One region of the Streptomyces panacea genome, then DNA from elsewhere that is predicted to be linked to it. Evidence: predicted binding sites of a transcription regulator. Region 1 holds the regulator's gene; each other region holds the start of a gene.

Evidence for each region. Region 1 encodes HrcA, which represses chaperone genes, less so after heat shock. Its sites were predicted from a motif close to TTNGCACTCNGNNNNNCNGAGTGCNAA; they were not measured.
Region 2: the regulator HrcA is predicted to act here: its motif matches at 1,793-1,819, upstream of groL (chaperonin GroEL).
Region 3: the regulator HrcA is predicted to act here: its motif matches at 2,737-2,763, upstream of groES (co-chaperone GroES).

The regions. Positions count from the first base shown of each region.
Region 1 is NZ_JARJHW010000019.1:246-5,404, forward strand. It holds gene P3L51_RS07245 (DUF3097 domain-containing protein) at 1-702, opposite strand, end outside; gene P3L51_RS07250 (MBL fold metallo-hydrolase) at 728-1,450, opposite strand; gene hrcA (heat-inducible transcriptional repressor HrcA) at 1,614-2,630, shown strand; gene dnaJ (molecular chaperone DnaJ) at 2,631-3,764, shown strand; gene P3L51_RS07265 (nitronate monooxygenase) at 3,867-4,940, shown strand; gene P3L51_RS07270 (16S rRNA (uracil(1498)-N(3))-methyltransferase) at 4,937-5,159, shown strand, end outside.
Region 2 is NZ_JARJHW010000091.1:22,105-27,263, reverse strand. It holds gene groL (chaperonin GroEL) at 39-1,664, opposite strand; gene P3L51_RS21420 (cold-shock protein) at 1,998-2,201, opposite strand; gene P3L51_RS21415 (ubiquitin-like small modifier protein 1) at 2,592-2,867, opposite strand; gene thrC (threonine synthase) at 2,938-4,236, opposite strand; SAM riboswitch class I at 4,252-4,379, opposite strand; gene P3L51_RS21405 (glucosyl-3-phosphoglycerate synthase) at 4,500-5,159, shown strand, end outside.
Region 3 is NZ_JARJHW010000082.1:18,749-23,907, reverse strand. It holds partial or broken gene P3L51_RS20220 (hypothetical protein) at 1-40, shown strand, start outside; gene P3L51_RS20215 (class I SAM-dependent methyltransferase) at 222-1,484, opposite strand; gene P3L51_RS20210 (polysaccharide deacetylase family protein) at 1,542-2,555, shown strand; gene groES (co-chaperone GroES) at 2,912-3,220, shown strand; gene groL (chaperonin GroEL) at 3,320-4,945, shown strand; gene P3L51_RS20195 (hydroxyacid dehydrogenase) at 5,038-5,159, opposite strand, start outside.

The DNA.
Region 1 (5,159 bases):
TTCCGGCCAGCCCAGGGCGCGGCACACCCCCGTCTTCCAGTCCTGGCCGCGCGGGACCGTCGGCCACGCCGGGATGCCCACCGACGACGGCTTCACCGCTTCCCAGACGTCGATGTACGGGTGGCCCACGATCAGGACGTCGTGCCCGGTCACCTGCTCCGCGAGGCGGGACTCCTTGGAGCCGCGCACCAGGTGGTCGACCAGGACGCCGAGGCGCGCGTCCGGTGCCGGGGCGAAGTCCGCGACGATCGCCGGGAGGTCGTCGATGCCCTCCAGGTACTCCACGACCACGCCCTCGACGCGCAGGTCGTCGCCCCAGACCCGTTCGACCAGTTCCGCGTCGTGCCGCCCCTCGACGTAGATGCGTCCCGCACGGGCCACGCGCGCCCGCGCGCCCGGGACGGCGACCGAGCCGGAGGCCGTGCGGGTGGGCCGGACCGGGCCGCCGGCGGTGGGCCGGACCAGGGTCACCACCCGGCCTTCGAGCATGAATCCACGTTCCACCAGCGGGAACACCCGGTGCTTGCCGAAGCGGTCCTCCAGGGTGACCGTCGGGCCCTCGGCCGTCTTCTCACAGCGGATCACCGCGCCGCAGAAGCCCGTCGACACCTCCTCGACCACCAGATCCGGTTCGGCGGGCACCTCGGGCACCGGCTTCGAACGCTTCCAGGGCGGGGTCAGATCGGGGCTGTAACTGCGCATCCGCAGACGATAACGGGACCCCGCGTCACGCCGTGCCGAAACGCGCTGCCAGCGCCCCCCGCTGCGCCCGTACGAACGCCGCGTCGACGGCCGCGCCGTGGCCGGGAACGTACACCGCGTCCTCCCCGCCCAGCGCCAGCAGCCGGTCCAGCGCGGCCGACCAGCGCGAAGGGATCGCGTCGTCGCCCGCCTGCGGTTCGCCCGACTCCTCGACCAGGTCGCCGCAGAAGACGACCTCCCGCTCGCCGGGGACGAGCAGCGCCAGATCGTGCCCGGAGTGCCCGGGGCCGACATTGGCGAGAAGTACCTGTCGCCCGCCGAGATCGAGCGTCCACTCGCCGGACACCGGGTGCTGCGGTACGACCAGCAGGTCGACCGCCTCGGCGGCGTCGGAGGCGGACACCCCGTGCCGTACCGCCGAGTCGCGCAGGCCCTCGCGGTCGCGGAGCAGTAGCTCCGCCAGGCCGACCGCGCCGTAGACCCGTACGCCCGAGAAGGCCGCCGTGCCCAGGACATGGTCGAAGTGGGCGTGACTGAGCGCGATGTGCGTGACCCGCCTGCCGCCGCACAGCGCCTGCGCCTGCGCGCGGATCTCCGCGCCCTCGCGGAGCGTCGAGCCCGTGTCGTACAGAAGGACCGCGTCCTCGCCCACGACCAGCCCGACCGTCGCATCCCAGCCAGGCAGTCGCCGCCTGCCGACTCCCGGGGCGATCGGTTCCCAGCCGTGCTCTTCCCAACGGACGTCCATACGGCGACGCTATCGGTGGAGCGGGCGGTCCCGCGCGGTAGCGTGACCGGTCGGCCTTGCTAGGGGCGTACCTGACGGCCGTACACTGGGCCGGGGAATGCTGGCACTCCTACGCATCGAGTGCCAAGCCGGATCCGAGGACCCAGAGCTGGAGGTGTGCGCGATGCTGAGCGAACGCAGGCTTGAGGTGTTGCGCGCCATCGTCCAGGACTATGTCGGCACCGAGGAGCCCGTCGGCTCCAAGGCGTTGACCGAGCGGCACAAGCTCGGTGTCTCCCCGGCCACTGTCCGTAACGACATGGCGGTCCTGGAGGACGAGGGCTTCATCGCCCAGCCCCACACCAGTGCGGGGCGCATTCCGACGGACAAGGGCTACCGGCTCTTCGTCGACCGGCTGGCGGGCGTCAAGCCCCTGTCGGCGCCGGAGCGCAGGGCCATCCAGAACTTCCTCGACAGCGCCGTCGACCTGGACGACGTGGTGGGCCGTACGGTGCGGCTGCTCGCGCAGCTGACCCGGCAGGTCGCGGTCGTGCAGTACCCCTCGCTGACCCGTTCCACGGTGCGGCATGTGGAACTGCTCTCGCTGGCCCCCGCGCGGCTGATGCTCGTCCTGATCACCGACACCGGCCGGGTCGAGCAGCGCATGATCGACTGTCCGGTGCCGTTCGGCGACACGTCGCTGGCGGATCTGCGGGCCCGGCTCAACGCCAGGGTCGTGGGGCGCAGGTTCTCCGATGTGCCGCTGCTGGTGCAGGAGTTGCCCGAATCCTTCGACATGGAGGACCGGGGGACGGTGACCACGGTCCTGGCGACGCTGCTGGAGACGCTGGTCGAGGAGACCGAGGAGCGGCTGATGATCGGCGGCACCGCCAATCTGACGCGCTTCGGGCACGACTTCCCCCTGACGATCCGGCCGGTGCTGGAGGCGCTTGAGGAGCAGGTCGTGCTCCTCAGGCTGCTCGGCGAGGCCGAGGACTCGGGCATCACCGTACGAATCGGGCACGAGAACGCCCACGAGGGACTCAACTCCACGTCCGTCGTCGCGGTCGGCTACGGTTCGGGCGACGAGGCAGTCGCCAAACTCGGCGTGGTCGGACCGACCCGCATGGACTACCCCGGAACGATGGGAGCGGTACGCGCAGTGGCACGTTACGTCGGACAGATCCTGGCGGAGTCGTAAGTGGCCACGGACTACTACGCCGTACTCGGCGTACGCCGCGACGCATCACAGGACGAGATCAAGAAGGCATTCCGCAGGCTCGCCCGCGAGCTGCACCCGGATGTCAATCCCGATCCCAAGACGCAGGAGCGCTTCAAGGAGATCAACGCCGCGTACGAGGTGTTGTCGGACCCGCAGAAGAAGCAGGTCTACGACCTCGGCGGTGACCCGCTCTCACAGGCGGGCGGTGGCGCGGGCGGTTTCGGGGCCGGTGGCTTCGGCAACTTCTCCGACATCATGGACGCGTTCTTCGGGACGTCGCAGCAGCGTGGGCCGAGGTCGCGCACGCGGCGCGGCCAGGACGCGATGATCCGGCTGGAGATCGACCTCAACGAGGCGGCCTTCGGCACCACCAAGGACATCCAGGTCGACACGGCGGTCGTCTGTACGACCTGCTCGGGCGAGGGCGCCGCACCCGGCACCTCCGCGCAGACCTGCGACATGTGCCGCGGTCGTGGCGAGGTCTCGCAGGTCACACGGTCCTTCCTGGGCCAGGTCATGACATCGCGGCCGTGCCCGCAGTGCCAGGGCTTCGGTACGGTCGTGCCGACCCCCTGCCCCGAGTGCGCCGGCGACGGCCGCATCCGGTCGCGCCGCACGCTCACGGTCAAGATCCCGGCGGGCGTCGACAACGGCACCCGCATCCAGCTCTCCGGTGAGGGCGAGGTCGGGCCCGGTGGCGGCCCGGCGGGCGACCTGTACGTCGAGATCCACGAGTTGCCGCACGCGGTGTTCCAGCGCCGCGGCGACGATCTGCACTGCACGGTGACCATCCCGATGACGGCGGCGTCGCTGGGCACGCAGTGTCCGCTGGAGACGCTGGACGGGGTCGAGGACATCGACGTCCGGCCGGGCACCCAGTCGGGCCAGTCGATCCCGCTGCACGGCCGCGGCATCACGCATCTGCGGGGCGGTGGCCGGGGCGACCTGATCGTCCACGTGGAGGTCATGACCCCGTCGAAACTCGACCCGGAGCAGGAGCGGTTGCTGCGAGAGCTGGCGAAGCTCAGGGGCGAGGAACGGCCCACCGGCCAGTTTCAACCGGGTCAACAGGGGCTTTTCTCAAGGCTGAAGGACGCGTTCAACGGCCGTTGACGCGCACCGTCCTCGGGCGCCGGAGGGGCTGTTTCCAGCCCGTCCGGCGCCCGACGACGAACCGGCACCGACACTCCACGGGCGACATGGCACCATGCGTGCATGTCCTCCGTGTTGACCGACATCTGCCGGTATCCGATCGTGCAGGCTCCCATGGCCGGCGGCGCGTCCTGCCCGCAGCTGGTCGCGGCCGTCGGTGACGCCGGAGGGCTCGGCTTCCTCGCCGCCGGGTACAAGACCGCCGACGGGATGTACCAGGAGGTCAAACAGCTCCGGGGGCTCAGCGCCGGCGCGTTCGGGATCAATCTGTTCATGCCGCAGCCGCACCACGACGACCACGCCGCCGTGGAGGTGTACGGCGAACAGCTCGCCGGCGAGGCGGGCTGGTACGGGACCCCGCTCGGCGACCCCGACGCGGGCGGTGACGACGGGTACGAGGCCAAGCTCGCGATACTGCTCGACGATCCCGTCCCGGTCGTGTCGTTCACCTTCGGCTGCCCCACGCCCACCACCCTCGACGCCTTCACCCGGGTCGGCACGCTCACCGTCGTCACGGTGACCACGCCCGAGGAGGCCCAGACCGCCGAGTGGTCCGGCGCCGACGTCGTCTGCGTCCAGGGCGTCGAGGCCGGCGGCCACCAGGGCACGCACCGCGACGACCCCGCCACCGACGGCGCGGGCATCGGGCTGCTGTCGCTCGTCACGCAGGTACGGGACTCCGTACGGCTGCCGATCATCGCGGCCGGCGGGCTCATGCGCGGCGCCCAGATCGCCGCCGTCCTTGCCGCGGGCGCCGACGCCGCTCAGTTCGGCACCGCCTTCCTCGTCTGCCCGGAGTCCGGCGCCCACGCCCTCCACAAGCACGCTATGACCGACCCGCTGTTCACGCGCACCGAACTCACCCGCGCCTTCTCCGGCCGACCCGCGCGCGGTCTCGTCAACCGCTTCATGCGCGAACACGGCCCCTACGCCCCGCCCGCGTACCCGGAGGTGCACCACCTCACCGCCGGACTGCGCAAGGCCGCCGCCAAGGCCGGCGACCCCCAGGGCATGGCTCTGTGGGCCGGTCAGGGCCACCGGATGGCCCGAGATCTGCCCGCCGGACAGCTCGTCGACGTCCTCGTCGGCGAACTCGAAGCGGCCCGCGCCTCGTCGACCCTGGGAAACACCTCATGACCGCACCTGTCTTCGTCGTCGACACCGCCGAGACCCTCCGGCCGGGCACCGTCACGCTCGACGGCCCCGAGGGCCGCCACGCCGTCTCCGTAAGGAGGCTGCGCGTGGGGGAGGAGGTCGTCCTCACCGACGGCGCGGGCACCGGCGCCCACGGGACGGTCGCCGCCGTCCACGGCAAGGACCGGCTGGACGTGGCGGTCACCGGCGTTCGTACGGAGG
Region 2 (5,159 bases), on a different contig from region 1:
GCGTAGGCGCTACGCCATGAACCGCCGATCCGTCAGGATCAGAAGTCCATGTCACCGCCCGGCATGCCGCCCGGCGCGCCGCCGGCGCCGGCCTTCTCCGGCTTGTCGGCGATGACGGCCTCGGTGGTGAGGAACAGCGCCGCGATGGACGCCGCGTTCTGCAGCGCGGAACGCGTGACCTTCGCGGGGTCGATGATGCCCTCGGCGATCATGTCCACGTACTCGCCGGTCGCGGCGTTGAGGCCGTGACCGATCGGCAGGTTGCGGACCTTCTCGACGATGACGCCACCCTCGAGACCACCGTTGACGGCGATCTGCTTGAGCGGAGCCTCCAGCGCGAGCTTGACGATGTTCGCACCCGTCGCCTCGTCGCCTTCGAGCTCAAGCTTCTCGAACACCGAACCGGCCTGGAGCAGAGCCACGCCACCACCGGCGACGATGCCCTCCTCGACGGCGGCCTTGGCGTTGCGCACCGCGTCCTCGATGCGGTGCTTGCGCTCCTTGAGCTCGACCTCGGTCGCGGCGCCGGCCTTGATGACGGCCACGCCGCCGGCCAGCTTCGCGAGGCGCTCCTGGAGCTTCTCGCGGTCGTAGTCCGAGTCCGAGTTCTCGATCTCGGCACGGATCTGGCTCACGCGACCGGCGACCTGCTCGCTGTCACCGGCACCGTCGACGATGGTGGTCTCGTCCTTGGTGATGACGACCTTGCGGGCACGGCCCAGCAGGTCGAGACCGGCGTTCTCCAGCTTGAGGCCGACCTCCTCGGAGATGACCGTGCCGCCCGTGAGGATGGCGATGTCGTTCAGCATCGCCTTGCGGCGGTCACCGAAGCCCGGGGCCTTGACGGCGACGGACTTGAAGGTGCCCTTGATCTTGTTGACGACGAGCGTGGACAGGGCCTCGCCCTCGACGTCCTCCGCGATGATCAGCAGCGGCTTGCCCGACTGGATGACCTTCTCCAGGAGCGGCAGAACGTCCTTGACGCTGCCGATCTTGGAGTTGACGATCAGGATGTACGGGTCGTCGAGCGACGCCTCCATACGCTCCATGTCGGTGGCGAAGTACGCCGAGATGTAGCCCTTGTCGAAGCGCATGCCCTCGGTGAGCTCAAGCTCAAGACCGAAGGTCTGCGACTCCTCGACGGTGATGACGCCTTCCTTGCCGACCTTGTCCATCGCCTCGGCGATGAGCTCGCCGATCTGGGTGTCGGCGGCGGAGATGGAGGCCGTCGAAGCGATCTGCTCCTTGGTCTCCACATCCTTGGCCTGCTCCAGCAGCGCACCGGAGACGGCCTCGATGGCCTTCTCGATACCGCGCTTGAGGGCCATCGGGTTGGCGCCGGCGGCCACGTTGCGCAGGCCCTCGCGGACCAGGGCCTGGGCCAGGACGGTCGCGGTGGTCGTACCGTCACCGGCGACGTCGTCCGTCTTCTTGGCGACTTCCTTGACCAGCTCGGCGCCGATCTTCTCGTACGGGTCCTCGAGCTCGATCTCCTTGGCGATGGAAACACCATCGTTGGTGATCGTGGGGGCGCCCCACTTCTTCTCGAGGACGACGTTACGGCCCTTGGGGCCAAGGGTGACCTTGACGGCGTCGGCGAGCTGGTTCATCCCGCGCTCGAGACCGCGCCGTGCCTCCTCGTCGAACGCGATGATCTTGGCCATGTGAAGTGGTCCTCCCGGACAGGGGGTGGATTGCTCCGGACCGTGTCGGCGCCCGCGACGGACGGCCCGAGAGCCGTGCGGTTCCTTGCCCCACCGGCTCTTCGGGCCTCGCTGACCCGGTCCATAAGTTGTCACTCTCACTAGCAGAGTGCTAACGCCAATGATTAGCACTCGACCCCCGAGAGTGCAAGCGCCTCCCGAGCGAGCGCAGCCCCTTCGCCACCGCGCGCACGGCGCGCGCGACCCCCACGCGCACGCACGAGGGGCCCGTATCCCTTGCCGGGATACGGGCCCCTCGTGTGTGAGTCGCGTCGTTGGCCGATCGCGCCGGGATCAGACGGCGAGCTTGACCATGTCCGCCTGCGGACCCTTCTGGCCCTGCGAGATCTCGAACTCAACTCGCTGACCTTCTTCAAGGGTGCGGTAGCCGTCCATCTGGATCGCGCTGTAGTGGACGAAAACATCCGCACCACCGTCGACCGCGATGAAGCCGTAGCCCTTCTCCGCGTTGAACCACTTGACGGTGCCCTGAGCCATGCCCAACTCCCCTATTACAGGCCCCTGCGCGGGACCGCACTTCGCGCCGGAACGCGTCGACCGCGGCTGAATGTATCTGCCCAACTGCCCTCTGCAACAGGTCAATCGGACGAGAATTATGGGCATGGCGGAACACGCAAAGGGGCGAATTGCCGGGCTACCAGGGCAAGTCGGGCCGGGCAAAGCGCAAGGAACCGCGCAAACAGCGTCCACACTTCGACCGCATCTTGTCGCGAACTCATATGCGCGTGGCGCAGTCGCGGCGGAACCGGCGGTGGGGCTACCCCAACTGTACCGCGTTCAACCACATGGAATTGCCCCCTCCGTTTCTCTCGCGGAGGGGGCAAACCCGTTCACGCTGTGTGGCGTTGAGCCGCTTTCGGGCGCCGTTCAGCCTCCCGCGACCGCCGGGATGATCGAGATGCCGGCGCCGTCGGGCGTCGCGGTCTCCAGACCCTGCTCGAAGCGGACGTCGTCGTCGTTCACGTACACGTTGACGAAGCGCCGCAGCTTGCCCTGGTCGTCCAGGACGCGGGCGGCGATGCCCGGGTGGTTCGTCTCCAGGGACTCGATGACCTGGGAGAGGGTCGTGCCCTCGGCCGGAACCTCGGCCTTTCCGCCGGTGTACGTACGGAGGATGGTGGGGATGCGGACGTTCACGCTCATCGGTTTCTGCCTTCCGGGGAGTAGCGGGTCGGGCTGCTGGACGGGGTCGGGAGACCCGGTGCCGAGAGGCTCAACGCGCCAGGCCCGCTTCGCGGAACGCGTCGAGGCTCGGCGGAATCGTCGCGGTCGGCCCGGTCGTCGGCGCGACGGCGTCCAGCGTCTTGAGCCCGTCACCGGTGTTCAGCACGACCGTCGTGAGCGCCGGGTCGAGCAGACCCGCCTCGATGAGCTTGCGCGTCACCCCCACGGTCACCCCGCCCGCCGTCTCGGCGAAGATCCCCTCGGTCCGCGCGAGCAGCTTGATCGCGTCCACGATCTGCTCGTCGTTCACGTCCTCCACGGCGCCGCCCGTGCGGCGGGCGATGTCCAGGACGTACGGGCCGTCGGCCGGGTTGCCGATCGCCAGCGACTTGGCGATCGTGTTCGGCTTCTGCGGCCGTACGACGTCGTGGCCGGCCTTGAAGGCGACCGACACCGGCGAACAGCCCTCGGCCTGCGCGCCGAAGATCTTGTACGGCTTCTCCTCGACCAGGCCGAGCGCGATGAGCTCCTTCAGCCCCTTGTCGATCTTCGTCAGCTGCGAGCCCGACGCGACCGGGATGACGAGCTGGTCGGGCAGCTCCCAGCCGAGCTGTTCGCAGATCTCGTACGCGAGGGTCTTGGAGCCCTCGCCGTAGTACGGGCGGAGGTTGACGTTGACGAAGCCCCAGCCCTCGCCCAGCGGGTCCCCGATGAGTTCGGAGCAGAAGCGGTTGACGTCGTCGTAGTTGCCCTCGATACCGACGAGTTCGCCGCCGTAGATCGCGGCCATGACGACCTTGCCCTGCTCCAGGTCGTGCGGGATGAACACGCAGGAGCGGAAGCCGGCGCGCGCCGCGGCGGCGCCGACGGCGCCCGCGAGGTTGCCGGTGGAGGAGCAGGAGAGCGTGGTGAAGCCGAAGGCACGGGCCGCCTCGACGGCGATGGCGACGACACGGTCCTTGAAGGAGTGCGTCGGGTTGCCGGAGTCGTCCTTCACGTACAGGCCGCCGGTGACACCCAGCTCACGGGCGAGGTTGTCGGCCTTGACGAGCTTGGTGAAGCCGGGGTTGATGTTCGGCTTCGACGCCACGTCGGCGGGGACGGGCAGCAGCGGGGCGTAGCGCCAGATGTTGTCGGGACCGGCGGCGATGCGCTTCTTCAGCTCTTCGGGGCCGTCGGTCGGCAGGTCGTAGGCCACTTCGAGCGGGCCGAAACAGCTCTGACAGGCGAAGATCGGGCCGAGTTCGAAGCGTTCCCCGCATTCGCGGCACGAGAGGGCGGCGGCGGGTCCGAGATCCACGGGGGCGTCAGTGGTGTCGGAAGTATGGTGAACAGTTTGCACAGCCATGAAGGCGAGGCCCTTTCCTCATCTTCCTCGCGACGCATCTCGCCGCAAGACGGAATTGGCACCTTCCCCACCATGACCTCGCGGTCGGCGGGAGGGTTGCCGGGGCTTCAACGGGCCGTTCCCTCTGCCCCTCTGGATGAGCGGTATTCGATTGTCAGCGTGACGACGACCCCCGGCATGCGGCGGTCATCCGCGTTGTTCAAGACTGTAACCGAACCCCTGGACGGTTGAGACGTTCGTCCGATCCGCGAGATGGAGATCACGTGCTGCGAGAGGTGGAGCGCTGGCTGGCCCGGCGGTCCTGGTCGGCGGCGGACCGGCCGGTCGACCGGCTGGTCGCCGCCAAGCAGGGTGCGCAGGTCAGCGTGGTGCTCCCGGCCCTGAACGAGGAGGCCACGGTCGGCCGGATCGTGTCCGTGATCCGTCGCGAACTGATGGCGGGCCCGGCGCCGCTCGTCGACGAGCTGGTGGTGATCGACTCGGGCTCGACCGACCGTACGGGGGAGGTCGCGGCGGCGGCCGGGGCGCGTGTGGTGCACCGGGACGACATCCTGCCGAGGCTGCCCGCGGTGCCGGGCAAGGGCGAGGTGCTGTGGCGCTCGCTGCTGGTGACGAGCGGCGACATCGTCTGTTTCGTGGACGCGGACCTGAAGGACTTCTCGGCGGACTTCGTGTCGGGGATCGTGGGGCCGCTGCTCACCGAGCCTGGCGTGCAGTTCGTGAAGGCGATGTACGACCGCCCGCTGGGCGACGAGCCGGGGCAGGGCGGCCGGGTGACCGAGTTGGTGGCGCGTCCGCTGCTGAATCTGCACTGGCCGCTGCTGGCGGGGTTCGTGCAGCCGCTGGGCGGCGAGTACGCGGTACGGCGCTCGCTGCTGGAGCGGCTGCCGTTCCCCGTGGGGTACGGGGTGGAGCTGGGCCTG
Region 3 (5,159 bases), on a different contig from region 1:
GCAACCTCTCTCGCAGATCTACGCCGACGACATCACCGACCTGGACGCCCGGATCCTGGACGCCCAGCTGCAAGCCTCCCGGCCGGAGCCGAAGGAGCCGAAGGAATCGGCGGCCACGGAATCGGCGGCCACGGAGCCGGACGCCACGGAGCAGCAGAAGGAGCCGGGGGCCAAGGACCAGGGCTGAGCGGGGGCCGCCGGGGGGTCCGGCCGGTGTGCCCTCAGCCGGCCGGCCGCCCGAGCAGCATCGTCGGCGCGCCCGCGACCCGGGTGAGGAAGACGGTGGCCGAATTCCGTCCCTGGAGTTTCATCTTCCGCCGCAGCTCCTCCGGTTCGACCGGCGAGCCGCGCTTCTTGACCGTCAGGATGCCGACCTCGCGCTCCCGGAGCAGGGCCTTGAGCCGCTTGAGGTTGAACGGCAGCTCGTCCGTGATCTCGTACGCCGTCGCGTACGGCGTGGGGCGCAGCTCGTCCGCCGTGATGTACGCGATCGTCTCGTCGATCAGTCCGCCGTCCAGCTCGTCGGCGGCCTCGGCGACCAGATGGGCGCGGATGACGGCGCCGTCCGGCTCGTACAGATAGCGGCCGACCTTCCTGACCCGGGGGTTCGGCAGGCCCCGGCCGGTGAGGGTGATGCCCGCGGGGAGCAGCGTGGCGCGCCGGGCGCCGGGCGTGACGGGGCCGGCGTCTCCCGCACCGTTCGCGTCGTGCCAGAGCACCGCCTCCTTGACGTCGCCGCCGTCGGAGATCCACTCGGCCTCGAAGTCGTCGGGGACCAGCTCGTGCGGGATGCCCGGCGCGATCTTGATGCCGCCGGTGCCGACCGTACGCACCGCCTCGATCGCCCAGGACAGCGGCGGTGAGTACGCCTCCGGGTCGAAGATCCGCCCTCGGCCGCCGCGCCTCGCCGGGTCGATGAACAGGGCGTCCGGGGCGGGCGCGGCGAGCAGGTCGTACGTCATGACGTCCGTGCACACGACGGTCGGTGGCGGGGCGTCAGGCGCCAGCTCAGGGATGTTGTGGGCGGCGATCTCGCAGGTCGCGGGGTCCCGGTCGACCGCGGTGACGGCGAACCCCGCGCGGGCCAGCTCGATCGCGTCACCGCCGACGCCGCAGCACAGGTCCGTGATCCGCGCGGGACCGGCGCCCGGCAGGCCGATGTCCCGGAACCGGCCGGCCCGGTGCGCGGCGACCGAGGTGCGGGTGGCCTGTTCGACGCCGTGCGGCGTGAAGTACATGCGGTACGCGTCCCGTTCGCCGAACTTCGCGACCGCCCGCTGCCGCAGCCGGGCCTGCGCGAGGGCCGACGAGACCAGCTCGGCGGGATGGTCGCGGCGCAGCCGGGTCGCCAGCGCCAGCTCCTGGGCCGGGTCGTGGTCGCGGAGGGCGGCGAGCAGGGCCTGGCCCTCGTCGGAGAGCAGGGGGGCGAGCGGCGAGGGGGAGTCGGTCACCGGGCCATTGTGGGCCAGCCGGGGGACCGTCATCGCTTCCCGGCGGTGTCGGCCGGGCGCGTGGGCCGGGCGCTGACAGGATGCGGCGCCATGCAACTAGTAAGACAAAAGGAAGAAAAGGTCGCAGAGCCCCGGCGAAGACACCCGGGCGGACGGGCGCGCGCGGTCGTCGCCGTACTCCTGATCGCCGCACTCGGTTCCGCCTGCGCGGCGGAGCCCGACGACCGGGGCGGCGGTCGCACCGGTCACAGCGGGGACGGCGGTGGCGGTGGCGGCGGACCGGTGGAGTCCGCTCCGGAGAAGCCGGGCCGGGCCGGCCCCGGAGCGGGTGCCGACGCGGCCAAGAAGGCCGACGCCGCCGCTGCCGCCGCCGCTGCCGTCAAGGCCCAGACGCTCCGCGCAGTGGCCGCCAAGAAGTGGAAGCTCGCCAAGACCCCGCTCGCCGCGCCCGCGCCGCCCGTCGTGAAGCCGCGCATCACCACCCGCAAGGGCTTCGAGGTGACGGGCGGCGCGACCCTGCCGCCGGTCTTCACCACCGTCCCGACCAAGGAGAAGATCGTCTTCCTGACGATCGACGACGGGGCCGAGAAGGACCCCGAACTGCTGCGCATGATGGACGAGTTGAAGATCCCGTACAGCGCCTTCCTCAGTGACTACGTCATCAGCGACAACTACGCCTACTTCAAGAAGATGCAGGCGCGCGGCGTCTCCCTGCACAACCACACCCTCACCCACCCCTACCTCCCCGGGCTCTCCTACGAGGAGCAGAAGCGGGAGATCTGCGGGCAGCAGGACAAGATCAGGAAGCAGTACGGGAAGCGGCCCGAACTCTTCCGGCCGCCGTACGGCAACTACAACGCCGGCACCCTGCGCGCCGCCAAGTCCTGCGGTGTCAAGGCGGTTCCGCTGTGGTCGTCCGAGGCGTTCCCCGACCACATGGAGTGGCGCGAGTGGGACCGGGACCTGCATCCCGGCGACATCGTCCTCACGCACTTCCGGGGGGACGAGGACTGGAAGGGCTCGATGCCCGACATGATCCGGTACGTCATGAAGAAGGTCACCGACAAGGGTTACGCGGTGGCGAAGCTGGAGGACTACGTCTAGGGCCTGCCTGTTCCGGGTCCGGTCGGGTCGGGTCGGACCAGGCCGGGCCGGCTCCGCCGACGCCCCCGTACAGCGCGCGGGGGCGTCACGCTCGCTCAGGGATCGGTCGGTCGGCGCACGGCAACGGCGAGCGCCGGAGGTACTCGGGAGCGCCGGATCACGCTGCCGCGCGCGGGCTCGATTGGCACTCAGCTTGACCGAGTGCTAATCGCGGTCATAGTGTCAGGCCTGGCACTCCCCACTGGAGAGTGCCAATGCGTGACAGGACCGGTCCGGCACCCGCGACGACGGATCGAGCCCGGTCACGCCACCCAGACAGTTAACCCCGTGAGATCTCCGAAGGGGGAGGTCGGATCGTGACGACCGCCAGCTCCAAGGTTGCCATCAAGCCGCTCGAGGACCGCATTGTGGTCCAGCCGCTCGACGCAGAGCAGACCACGGCCTCTGGCCTGGTTATTCCGGACACTGCGAAGGAGAAGCCCCAGGAGGGCGTCGTCCTGGCAGTCGGTCCGGGTCGCTTCGAGAACGGCGAGCGGCTTCCGCTCGACGTTTCCGTCGGCGACGTTGTTCTGTACAGCAAGTACGGCGGCACTGAGGTGAAGTACAGCGGCGAGGAATACCTCGTCCTCTCGGCTCGCGACGTGCTCGCGATCATCGAGAAGTAATTTCCACAGTCTGCTGTGAACTGCGCCCCTGGCCCCCGCATCGCCGGGTGGTCCGGGGCGTAGTTCGTTGTTCGTTCGAGAGGACAAGAGAAAGCTCCCATGGCGAAGATCCTGAAGTTCGACGAGGACGCCCGTCGCGCCCTTGAGCGCGGCGTCAACAAGCTTGCCGACACGGTGAAGGTGACGATCGGCCCCAAGGGCCGCAACGTCGTCATCGACAAGAAGTTCGGCGCCCCGACCATCACCAACGACGGTGTCACGATCGCCCGCGAGGTCGAGCTCGACGACCCGTACGAGAACCTCGGCGCCCAGCTCGTGAAGGAGGTGGCGACCAAGACCAACGACATCGCGGGTGACGGCACCACCACCGCCACCGTGCTGGCGCAGGCGCTGGTCCGCGAGGGCCTGCGCAACGTCGCCGCCGGCGCCTCCCCGGCCGCCCTGAAGAAGGGCATCGACGCCGCCGTCGCCGCCATCTCCAAGGAACTCCTGGACACCGCCCGCCCGATCGACGACAAGTCGGACATCGCGGCCGTGGCCGGGCTCTCCGCCCAGGACCCGCAGGTCGGCGAGCTCATCGCCGAGGCGATGGACAAGGTCGGCAAGGACGGTGTCATCACCGTCGAGGAGTCCAACACCTTCGGCATGGAGCTGGAGTTCACCGAGGGCATGGCCTTCGACAAGGGCTACCTCTCGCCGTACATGGTGACCGACCAGGAGCGTATGGAGGCCGTCCTCGACGACCCGTACATCCTGATCAACCAGGGCAAGATCGCCTCCATCCAGGACATGCTCCCGCTGCTGGAGAAGGTCATCCAGGCGGGTGGCTCCCGGCCGCTGCTGATCATCGCCGAGGACGTCGAGGGCGAGGCGCTCTCCACCCTCGTCGTCAACAAGATCCGTGGCACGTTCAACGCCGTCGCGGTGAAGGCCCCCGGCTTCGGTGACCGCCGCAAGGCCATGCTCGGCGACATCGCCACCCTCACGGGCGCGACCGTCATCGCCGAAGAGGTCGGCCTCAAGCTGGACCAGGCCGGTCTCGACGTACTGGGCACCGCCCGCCGCGTCACCGTCTCCAAGGACGACACGACGATCGTCGACGGCGGTGGCGACAGCGCCGAGGTCGTCGGCCGCGTCAACCAGATCAAGGCCGAGATCGAGTCCACGGACTCCGACTGGGACCGCGAGAAGCTCCAGGAGCGCCTCGCGAAGCTGGCCGGCGGCGTGTGCGTGATCCGTGTCGGCGCCGCCACCGAGGTGGAGCTGAAGGAGAAGAAGCACCGTCTGGAGGACGCCATCTCCGCGACCCGCGCCGCGGTCGAGGAGGGCATCGTCTCCGGTGGTGGCTCCGCCCTGGTGCATGCCGCCAAGGTGCTGGAGGACGGCCTGGGCAAGACGGGCGACGAGGCCACCGGTGTCGCGGTCGTCCGCCGCGCCGTGGTCGAGCCGCTGCGCTGGATCGCCGAGAACGCCGGTCTCGAGGGCTACGTCATCACCGCGAAGGTCGCCGAGCTCGACAAGGGTCACGGCTTCAACGCCTCGACCGGCGAGTACGTCGACCTGGTGAAGTCCGGCGTCATCGACCCGGTCAAGGTCACCCGCTCCGCGCTGGAGAACGCCGCTTCCATCGCCGCGCTGCTCCTCACGACCGAGACCCTGGTCGTCGAGAAGCCCGCCGAGGAAGAGGCCGACGCCGGTCACGGCGGCCACGGTCACAGCCACTGAGGCCGTAGCTCCGTAGGCCCTGGGGCCGCAGACACGCGCCGAGGCCCGGCGCCCCTTCGGGGGTGCCGGGCCTCGGCGCGTTCTCGTCGGCGTTACGCGGAGTGCGGCAGCGCCGACGGGTGTACGGGATCCGCGAACGGCAGCCCCTTCGCGTACCGCTCCACCTCGTCCAGCGCCTGATCGGCCATCCGGTGGATCTCGCCCCCCAGCGAAC